One region of the Shinella sp. 838 genome, then DNA from elsewhere that is predicted to be linked to it. Evidence: predicted binding sites of a transcription regulator. Region 1 holds the regulator's gene; each other region holds the start of a gene.

Region 1 (3,261 bases):
CGGGCTTTTCCGAACGCTATCCCGCCAAGAAGATCGCTGCCGCCGGTGCGCTCGCCATGGTGACGCTCTATATCCTCGTTTCGGGCGGTGCGATCTCCGCCGTGCGCTCGTGGATCATGATCTGCATCATGCTGGTGGCGGTGCTGTTCGGCCGTGCGGCGATCAGCCTGCGCAACGTGGCACTCTCGGCCATCGTCATCCTTGCCATGACACCGTCGGCCGTCACCAATCCGGGCTTCCAGATGTCCTATGCCGCAACGCTCGGGCTCGTCGCCGGCTATGCGGCCTGGCGGGAACGTCCCGTCCGCCGCGAGGGCGAGGGAGGGCGCCTGAAACTGTTCGGCGGTGCGCTGGGGCGCTTCTTCGGCGGGCTGCTCCTGTCCTCGCTGATCGGCGGCTTCGCGACCCTGATCTATTCCATCGGCCATTTCCATCGCATCCCGGCCTATGGACTTGCCGGCAACTTGCTCGCTATGCCTGTCATCAGCGCGATCGTCATGCCCTTCGGCCTCATCGCCGTACTGCTCATGCCTTTCGGCCTCGATGGCGTGCCCTTCGCGATCATGGGCAAGGGCATCGAGTGGATGATCGCGCTGTCGACATGGGTTGCGAGCTGGAAGGGCGAGATCGTCACCGGCCGCATTCCCTCGATTGCGTTCCTGCTGATCGGTCTTGGTGGCGGGCTTGTCTGCATCCTGCGCACGCGGCTGCGCCATGCGGGAACGCTGCTTGTCGGGATCGGCCTCGCCATCGCCTGCTTTCCGGCTGGAGGTGCCACGCCGGAAGCGCTGGTGTCCGAGGATGGCCGCCTCGTTGCCATCCTTCGCGGCGAAACCGTCGCCACAAACCGGGCAAGACCGCCAGACTTCATCTATGCGCAGTGGCGGCGCGCCCTTCGGCTCGGCGAACTTGTAAAACCCGAGATCCGCAGAAGCGCCGGCTTGACCCTTGAAGAAGCCGTCAGCACCACGGGTGCCGCAGAAAGCCGAAACAAGCCCCGGCGCAAGGCCGACCGGCAGAAGGCGAGGGACGCCATGGCGTCCGCGCTCGCGGCGGCCCGGGCCGGCAATGGCTTCGTCTGCGAGGCAAAGGCCTTCTGCGCCGCCGTCTCGCCAAGCGGCTGGCGGATCGTGACCCTCGACGACGTCGCCTTCCTGGGCACGGCCTGCGACGCTGCCGACCTCGTCGTCTTGTCCCTGGCCCTGCGGCTCGAGGCCTGCCGCTCGGGTGCGCGCCTGGTGACTGTGCGTCACCTGAGGCGAACCGGCGCCCTCGAAATCCACCCGGCCGCCGAAGGCCTATCCAACATCTTTTCAGCTGCGCAGGTCACACCGGCCGTGGAAAGTCTCGACCGGCCCTGGGCCCGCCACCGCAGCTACGACTGGCGCACGGGCAGTTTCGATCAGCCGGCCGATCAGTGATAGCGGCGAATGAGGCCGACCAGCTTGCCCTGGATTTTTACCCGGTCCGGCCCGAAGATACGGGTCTCGTAGGCGGGGTTTGCCGCTTCGAGCGCGATCGACGCGCCCTTGCGGCGAAAGCGCTTCAGCGTGGCTTCCTCGTCGTCGACAAGCGCGACGATGATTTCGCCGGGATTGGCGCTGCTCGCCGTGCGGATGATCACCGTGTCGCCATCGAGAATGCCGGCCTCGATCATCGAATCGCCCTTGACCTCCAGCGCATAGTGATCGCCGTTGCCGATCATCTCGGCCGGAACGGTGATGTCATGGGTGTTGTTCTGGATGGCGGAGATCGGCACGCCGGCAGCGATGCGGCCCATGACAGGCACGGAGACGGATGAGGAAACCTCGGCCACGGGCGTGCGCTGCGGCGGGGCGGCGACGGGAGCGGGGGGCTGCTTGCCGCGACTGCCCTCGATGACGGCAGGTGAAAAGCCGCGGCGCGGCTGCAGGCTCTGGGTATAGGCTTCGGGAAGCTTTATCACCTCGAGCGCGCGGGCCCGGTTCGGCAGGCGCCGGATGAAGCCGCGTTCCTCCAGCGCCGTGATGAGGCGGTGGATGCCCGATTTCGACGCGAGATCCAGCGCGTCCTTCATCTCGTCGAAGGAGGGAGGAATACCGGACTCCTTCATCCGTTCATGAATGAACAGGAGAAGTTCCTGTTGTTTCCGCGTGAGCATGGCCCCTCCACCGAGAATCGAGTGAAACAAATCCAGAACAGACACTATCTGTTCCATATGTGTTCTGCAAGGGGCTGCTGAAACAATAATAGTACTGTTCAGGCGGATGGTTCGCGCAGGAGAAGCACTGTACAGGGCGCGCCTGCAGGGGCCGCCGGCGCGTGGGGTGCGCGGACGAGAAGGGCCTCGGATGCGGAGAAGGCCTTCATCATGGAGGAATCCTGCTTGTCGAGGGGCGTGACGAGCAGGTCTCCGGCGGGGTCGCGGGCAATGCGTGCGCGAACATAGTCCTGCCGGTGGTCGTTCTCCTTGAGCGGCACGGCGGCAATGGCCGGACGTTCGCGGTTTTCCGCTGGAAGGCGCGCGAGGCGGCGCACGAGGGGAACGAGGAAGAGGTGCGAGCAGACGAGACTCGAAACAGGGTTGCCGGGCAGGCCCACGACGTGCACGTCGCCGAGGCGGCCGACCATCAGGGGTTTGCCGGGGCGCATGGCGATGCGCCAGAAATCGAGGTCCATGCCGGCTTCGCCGAGCACGGGCTGCACAAGGTCGAAATCCCCGACAGATGCGCCGCCGAGTGTGACGAGCGCATCGATACCGAGCGACAGTGCGTGGCGCACGGCGTTCAGAATTGCGTCCTTGTCGTCGCCGACGATACCGAGGTCGATCACCTCGGCGCCTGCCGCGCGGGCGAGCGCAGCGACGCCGTAGGTGTTGGATGCAATGATCTGGCTGGCGCCTGGGGGCGTGCCCGGCGACACAAGCTCGTCGCCGGTGGCGAGCACGGCGATGCGCGGGCGTGCATAGACGGTCACCGCCGCATGGTTCATGGCTGCCGCGACCGTCAGGCGGCCGGCATCGAGCACGTCGCCGGTCCTCAGGACGATTTCGCCTTCGGAAAAATCCTGGCCGCGCGGGCGGATGTGGCGGCCCTTCGGTGTGAGGAAGGTGGTGCGGATGCGACCGTCTTCCAGGACCTCGGCATCTTCCTGCAGGAGCACGGTATCGGCGAAGGCCGGCAGCGGGGCGCCGGTGAAGATACGCACGGCCTCGCCGGGGCCTGCGGTGCCCTGGAAGGCGTGGCCAGCGGACGACATGCCCGCAACGCTCAGGATCGAGCC
Region 2 (3,261 bases), on a different contig from region 1:
CGGCGATGACGAAGGAGTTTTCGATAGCCGCCCGCTATCATGGCGCGGGCATCGCGCAGGAGCGTCTTGATGGCGTGGCGGATGGAAGACGCCTGCCAAGCGTCACGGTCGAGATGGTCGATGCGAAAAATGATCTCGGCGATTTCCTGCTGCGTGGCGCCGGCGCGATAGCCGTCGAAGGCGCGCAGCATCCGGCGCTGGCGGGCGCGCTGCTGACGCGTCAGGCGCGTGTCCGGGGGAATGGCGCGGCCATGCAAGGCTGAAAGGAAGCGATAGACGGCTTCGATCCGGTCGAAGCCGTCTATGCCGAGAGGAATGACCGCAACGGCATTTTCTTTTCCGTCGATGGCGTGGTCAATGATCTGGAGGGACTGACCGTTCGCGAGGGCTAAACGAAATGCAGCGTCATCATCGCCCATCGGCGACCCCTGCCGCCACAGCGCGGGAGCATCGCTCGTGATACCGGAGCCGAGGTCAACGGGCGCCTCGGCGAGCATTACAACGCTTGTGTCCTCCTGCGGAAGCCAGAAGACTGGCGCTTCCGGCGGAGGTGTCAGGGGATCGACCGGGAAATCGCAACCCCCACTGTTGTCGAATTCGCACGGTCAGTGGTTCATGCATTCCGCGAGCGGAGGCCGAAGCCTCAAAATCCGCGTCATAGGCGTCGTTGCGGCGGAGCCATTCCCAGGCGAGATCGGACGCGGTCAGGCCGTCCAGATGATCATATTCCGAGGAACGCCAGATCGATGCGTCGGGTGTCATCGCTGATCCTCCCAAGTATTTGTCTAAGTCTTTGGGAGAATCACGATTCCCGTTTGGGTTGATCTGCGAAAGTCAGTTGAGCCTCAACAGGTGATGCGTCCGACGCATCACGATGGCGACCCGCGCTGGCTCTCACGAACCAGCTCGCGATAGCCGCGCTCCATCATCCACCGGGCGCGCGCCAGATGCGCATCGTGGATAGAGCGGCAGCGTCTGGGGTCTTGATCGGGATCGAGGCCAAACAGGATATGCACCGCCTCGCGCCAGTCTGCGCCGTCGCGGTTGGCGTCGACCAGCCGCATGTAGAGCTTCATATGTGTGCGGTCATAAGTCGTGATCGTTTCGCTGAACGGTGGTTCGTCCAGAAATGTTTGCGTCTCCTGTCCCATCGAGCCACCATATTCACGCGCGCTAAGTCCGTTAACCATCTCGCTCAGGAGATAGCCCCTTTTTTTGACAAGGGTTTGGTAGCTTGGTGCCCGGCGTGACTACCGGGACGAATCGATCCTGTCATGCAGGAGCAGAACTCCTTCGCCCTTGTCTGTCGAAAGGAGAACAATCCCGGCCGATTCGAGGGCCCGGCGCACCTGATCGCGCGTCGATTCGAACACTTCGAGACCGCTTTCGGATTCGAGGCGTTTCAGTGCGGTCAGTGCTACTCGGGCCTTGTCAGCGAGCGTCTCCTGTGTCCAACCCAGCAACGCGCGCGCGGCCCGTGATTGTCGGGCGGTGATCATGCATGATCACCTCCCATTCGGACCTGTGCGCACTCCAGAACTACGACTAAACTAGTCGTTCTTGGCTCACTTCGCCAGCATGAAATGCCTGATCGACATTGCAAACAGCTTTCCTTTGATAGCTGATTCGGTCGTCTCGGCGCATGGCCTGCCATGAAAGAACCCGGCGGCTTGCGCCGCCGGGCTTCGCGGTTCCCGCTCAGAACGGGATGTCATCGTCGTCGATGAACTTGCCGTCCTCGCTTTCGGTCTGCTTCGCCGGGCTCAGGAAGTCGACCGTCTCGGCGATGATCTCGCATCCGTAGCGGTCGTTGCCCTGCTGGTCCGTCCACTTCGTGTAGTGGATGCGGCCGCGAACCAGAACCTTCATGCCCTTCTCGCAATACTCCTGGATCGTCTTGCCGAGGCCGTTGAAGGCGGTGATGCGGTGCCATTCCGTATCCTGGATCCGGTAGCCCCTCTCGTCCCGGACAACCTTGCCGACCGAGTAGCGGGGGCGCGAGGTGGCAAGCGTGAAGTGGGTGATCCGGGTACCGCCCTCAGTGGTGCGGGTTTCGGGGGTCTGACCGATGTTGCCGGCGAGAATGACGATGTTCTGCATTGTAAGTCTCCGTTGCTTCTCGGAGGGACCATCCCTCCGACGAGACCCGGCCAAGGCCGTCGGGAGACTCCCGCAACTGCCGAACCTATCGGCAGCTTGCCCCTAAGGCCCCAGGTGGGGCGGGCAGCCGCGCTTGCGCGGCAACACGGCTGGGAGCCGCCGGGGTTGCTGGAGGAAACAGAACGAACTTAGGGGATCAGTCAGTCGGAGGGATTGGTGCCTTTGAAAGCACGAATACGGGGACGCGCAGCAGAACCATCGTCCTCACCGGTAACAGCGACCAGGCAGGCTCACGGACCTGCGCAGTTCGGGGCGACTCCCGACCTTCTCCCCTTCCGGCCACCTCGCGTCATCTCCCGGACAGGCTGGGCGGGACGAGAATGGTGCGGCTATAGGGTTCCGAGGCACGGAACAGCACCGTGTCGCCGTTTCGGCGGTGGAAGGCACGATCCGGACGATTTGCGAAAAGGCATGCGACGGTTTCTGCGTTCGCATCCACTACAGGAAGTGGAGGCCGCAGCTAGCATTGACTGCCCACGATCCGCGGATCTGGCACCGATGACCGACATCCTCGGCCGGGCGAAGCAGACTGGAGGCGGAGGATGCAAAGCGCAGCGGCGGCGCTACAGCCTTTTGTTGGGGGAACCGGGGTTGGCGGCGCAAGCCGCCGGGTTTTTCACTTCGCTGCCGATCAGCGTGAAAACAAGGACACGCCGAGGGCATTCAGATTGACCATTGCCGCGATGCCGATGAACAGCCCGGCGCTGCCGGAAAGCAAACTGAGCATCAGGCCGGGGTCGATGGCGTTCTTCGCTACGCCGTGGACGAGTGCATATCCGGCGATGACGGCCGGTACGGCAAAGACGGCGAGAGCGATCAGCCGCAGAGCCGGATTCCTGGCGAAGCCGAGAACTGCGATGACGAGGCCAATCGAAACCAACGCCGCGCCGATGGCGGCCAGTCCCGACAGGAGGATGCCGCCTCCGGCGCCCCAAGTATATTGGGCAGCGGACAGCCCAACCATGAACGGTAAAGCGTAGATCGCAAGGTTGTAGGCAAAGATTCAGAACGCGATCGTCAAAGAGATGGCGAGCAGGATGAGCGACATGGAAGCCTCCACATGATCGATTGAGGATCACGACAGGCTGCCCGTAGATACGC
Region 3 (3,261 bases), on a different contig from region 1:
TTACATCCGGTGTCATGAGACCTCCCTGTCCTTGAAATTCGCGTGGTTTGCGGCGTAGCAAATCGGCGCCTATTGCGCAAACAACCAGTTGAGCGTCTCGCGCCAGTCGGTCATGCGCACGGGCGTGCCGTGGCCGCCGGTCTGGAACAGCACGAAGCGCGCCGGCACACCGGCCTTGCGCAGCCGGCGGAACACCGCGATCTGGTCGTTTGCGGCATAGACGCTGTCGCTGTCGCCATGGGTGAAGAACACCGGCAGCTTCGCCTTGAAGGCCGGCGTCTTGCCGTAGTCGCCGTCCGCCGCCCCGCCCATCAGCACCATGCCGGCAAGGCTTTTCACCGCCGCCGGATCGCGCGCCACGCGGGCGCAGATGAAGCTGCCCATCGACGCGCAGGCGAGGATGACCGGGGCATCCGGCGACAGCGCCTTGGCCGTCAGGATGAGGCCGGAGATGCGCGCGGCGCCCTTGTCGTCGAAGGAGGGAACGCTCGGGGCGTAATAGACCCCGCCATTCTGCAGGGCGAGGTTCTTCAGCCGGTTGAAATTGCCGCCGAAATTCCAGTCGTTGTTGCCGAGCCGCCGGTCGCCGCCGCGGCCGTGGATGAAGATGACCGTGAAGGCCGCGCCCTCCCCCTTGCCGGTCATCGCGACGTCGATCGGCCCGGCCGGCGTGTCGATCGTCACATTCTTCTGCGCCTTCTTCACCGCGGTCGAGACATAGGCCGCCTTCACCCGGCGCTCCGGCACCTGGTCACGACCGTTGATGTCGCGCAGTTCCTGGTAGTCGACGACCGTGAGCGCCCCGTCGTCGCTCGTCTCCACAACGGTGCCGTAGCCGAACAGGTCGTCTTTCCAGGGCTTCAGGCTCAGCGCCGCCGCCTCGCCGGTCATCGAGCAGGCAAGGGCCGCGGCCAAAAACAGCCGGGAAAGGCAATGAACTGTGGACTGACGCATGAACTGTGGCTCCCTGGAGGCTGCGATACTTGCCATCCGCCCGCCCGCAACGCAATCCTCCGCCAGCGGTTGGCGCGGCTTGGCGCATCCTTGAGGCCGGTCAGACCATCCGGCATCGCACGAATGCGGCCGAAGACGGACGGGGCGGCACGCCGTGCCGGCATCGCGAAAGCCCACGGAATCTGGCAGAGTCGCAAGTGATTCGCTAAACGACATTTTTTGCGCCAGACCCCGGTCCGTCACGGACCGGCGGCGAAACTGGCAAACGGAACAAAATCTGAACGGCCCATGCAAGACGACAGCAACGACCTCTTCGCCAACATGCCCTCCCAGCCAGCCACGCCGCCGGTCGAAAAGCCCGCTGCGGCGGCCGCCCCTGCCCGCGAGGCGCGCCCTGCCCCGCCGAGCGAAGGCACCGGCGGCTACGACGCCTCGGCGATCCGCGTGCTGGAAGGTCTCGAACCGGTCCGCATGCGCCCCGGCATGTATATCGGCGGCACGGACGAGAAGGCGCTGCACCACCTCTTCGCCGAAGTCATCGACAACTCGATGGACGAGGCCGTCGCCGGCCACGCCAATTTCATCGAGGTCAATCTCGATGCCGAAGGCTACCTGTCCGTCACCGACAACGGCCGCGGCATCCCGGTCGAGAACCATCCCCAGATGCCGGGCAAGTCGACGCTGGAGGTCATCCTCACGGTCCTGCATGCCGGTGGCAAGTTCGACGGCAAGGCCTACGAGACCTCGGGCGGCCTGCACGGCGTCGGCGTCTCGGTCGTCAACGCCCTCTCCGACCATCTCGAGGTCGAGGTCGCCCGCAACAAGAAGCTCTACCGCCAGCGCTTTTCGCGCGGCAAGCCGGTCGGCGGCCTGGAGGAGCTCGGCGACGTGCACAACCGCCGCGGCACCAAGGTGCGCTTCCATCCAGACCCGGAAATTTTTGGCGCACACGCCCATTTCGATCCGGCCCGCGTCTTCCGCATGGCCCGGTCCAAGGCCTATCTCTTCGGCGGCGTCGAGATCCGCTGGAGCTGCGACCCGTCGCTGCTGCCCGAGGGTTCGGAAACGCCGGAAAAGGCGGTCTTCCACTTCCCCGGAGGCCTCAAGGACTATCTCCAGGCGACGCTCGGCAAGGACTACACCGTCACCCGCGAGATCTTTGCGGGCAAGAGCGAGAAATCGGGCGGCCACGGCTCGCTGGAATGGGCCGTCACCTGGTACGGCGGCGATTCGCTGATCCACTCCTACTGCAACACGATTCCGACGGCCGACGGCGGCACGCACGAGGCGGGCCTGCGCATCGCGCTCACCAAGGGCCTGAAGAATTATGCCGAGCTGACGCAGAACAAGCGTGCCGCCGCCATCACCACCGACGACGTGATGATCTCGGCCGTCGGCATGCTCTCCGTCTTCATCCGCGAGCCGGAATTCGTCGGCCAGACGAAGGACAAGCTTGCCAGCGTCGAAGCCCAGCGCATCGTCGAGAACGCGCTGCGCGACCCCTTCGACCACTATCTCGCCGACAATCCGGGCGAAGCCGCAAAGCTGCTCGACTGGGTGATCGAGCGTGCCGAAGAGCGCCTGCGCCGCCGCAAGGAAAAGGAAGTCAGCCGCAAGACCGCCGTGCGCAAGCTGCGCCTGCCGGGAAAGCTGGCCGACTGCTCGCAGAATTCCGCCGAAGGCGCCGAACTCTTCATCGTCGAAGGCGATTCGGCCGGCGGCTCGGCCAAGCAGGCGCGCAACCGCGCCAACCAGGCGATCCTCCCGCTCCGCGGCAAGATCCTCAACGTCGCCAGCGCCGGCCGCGAAAAACTCGGCGCCAACCAGCAGATCTCCGACCTGGTGCAGGCGCTCGGCTGCGGCACGCGTTCGAAATACCGCGAGGACGACCTGCGCTATGAGCGCGTCATCGTGATGACCGACGCCGACGTCGACGGTGCGCACATCGCCTCGCTGCTCATCACCTTCTTCTATCAGGAAATGCCCGACCTCATCCGTGGCGGCCATCTCTATCTCGCCGTGCCGCCGCTTTACCGCCTCAGCCAGGGCGGCAAGACGCTCTATGCCCGCGACGACCCGCATCGCGAGGAACTGATGCGCACCGTGTTCAACGGCCGCGGCAAGGTGGAGATCGGCCGCTTCAAGGGCCTCGGCGAGATGCTGCCGGCGCAGCTCAAGGAAACCACGATGGATCCGTCGAAGCGCACGCTTTTGAAAGTGGCGATCGACGACGTCGATTTCGAGGGCACCCGCACCGCCGTGGACGACCTGATGGGCACCAAGCCGGAAGCCCGCTTCCGCTTCATC

What was found. Region 1 encodes LexA, which represses DNA repair genes until DNA is damaged. Its sites were predicted from a motif close to TGTTCNNNNTGTGTTCNG; they were not measured.
Region 2: P9A16_RS17205 (single-stranded DNA-binding protein) is a predicted target of LexA. The motif match lies at 2,272-2,289, and genes of this name have one in related genera.
Region 3: parE (DNA topoisomerase IV subunit B) is a predicted target of LexA. The motif match lies at 1,221-1,238, and genes of this name have one in related genera.

What each region holds. Positions count from the first base shown of each region.
Region 1 covers NZ_JARSBQ010000001.1:1,548,952-1,552,212, forward strand. The annotation lists gene P9A16_RS07325 (ComEC/Rec2 family competence protein) at 1-1,421, shown strand, start outside; gene lexA (transcriptional repressor LexA) at 1,415-2,140, opposite strand; gene P9A16_RS07335 (molybdopterin molybdotransferase MoeA) at 2,239-3,261, opposite strand, start outside.
Region 2 covers NZ_JARSBQ010000005.1:22,967-26,227, reverse strand. The annotation lists gene P9A16_RS17225 (DUF2285 domain-containing protein) at 1-497, opposite strand, end outside; gene P9A16_RS17220 (transcriptional regulator domain-containing protein) at 475-762, opposite strand; gene P9A16_RS17215 (DNA -binding domain-containing protein) at 870-1,151, opposite strand; gene P9A16_RS17210 (hypothetical protein) at 1,251-1,499, opposite strand; gene P9A16_RS17205 (single-stranded DNA-binding protein) at 1,699-2,100, opposite strand; gene P9A16_RS17200 (hypothetical protein) at 2,792-3,124, opposite strand.
Region 3 covers NZ_JARSBQ010000011.1:105,671-108,931, reverse strand. The annotation lists gene tpiA (triose-phosphate isomerase) at 1-16, opposite strand, end outside; gene P9A16_RS26100 (alpha/beta hydrolase) at 70-954, opposite strand; gene parE (DNA topoisomerase IV subunit B) at 1,243-3,261, shown strand, end outside.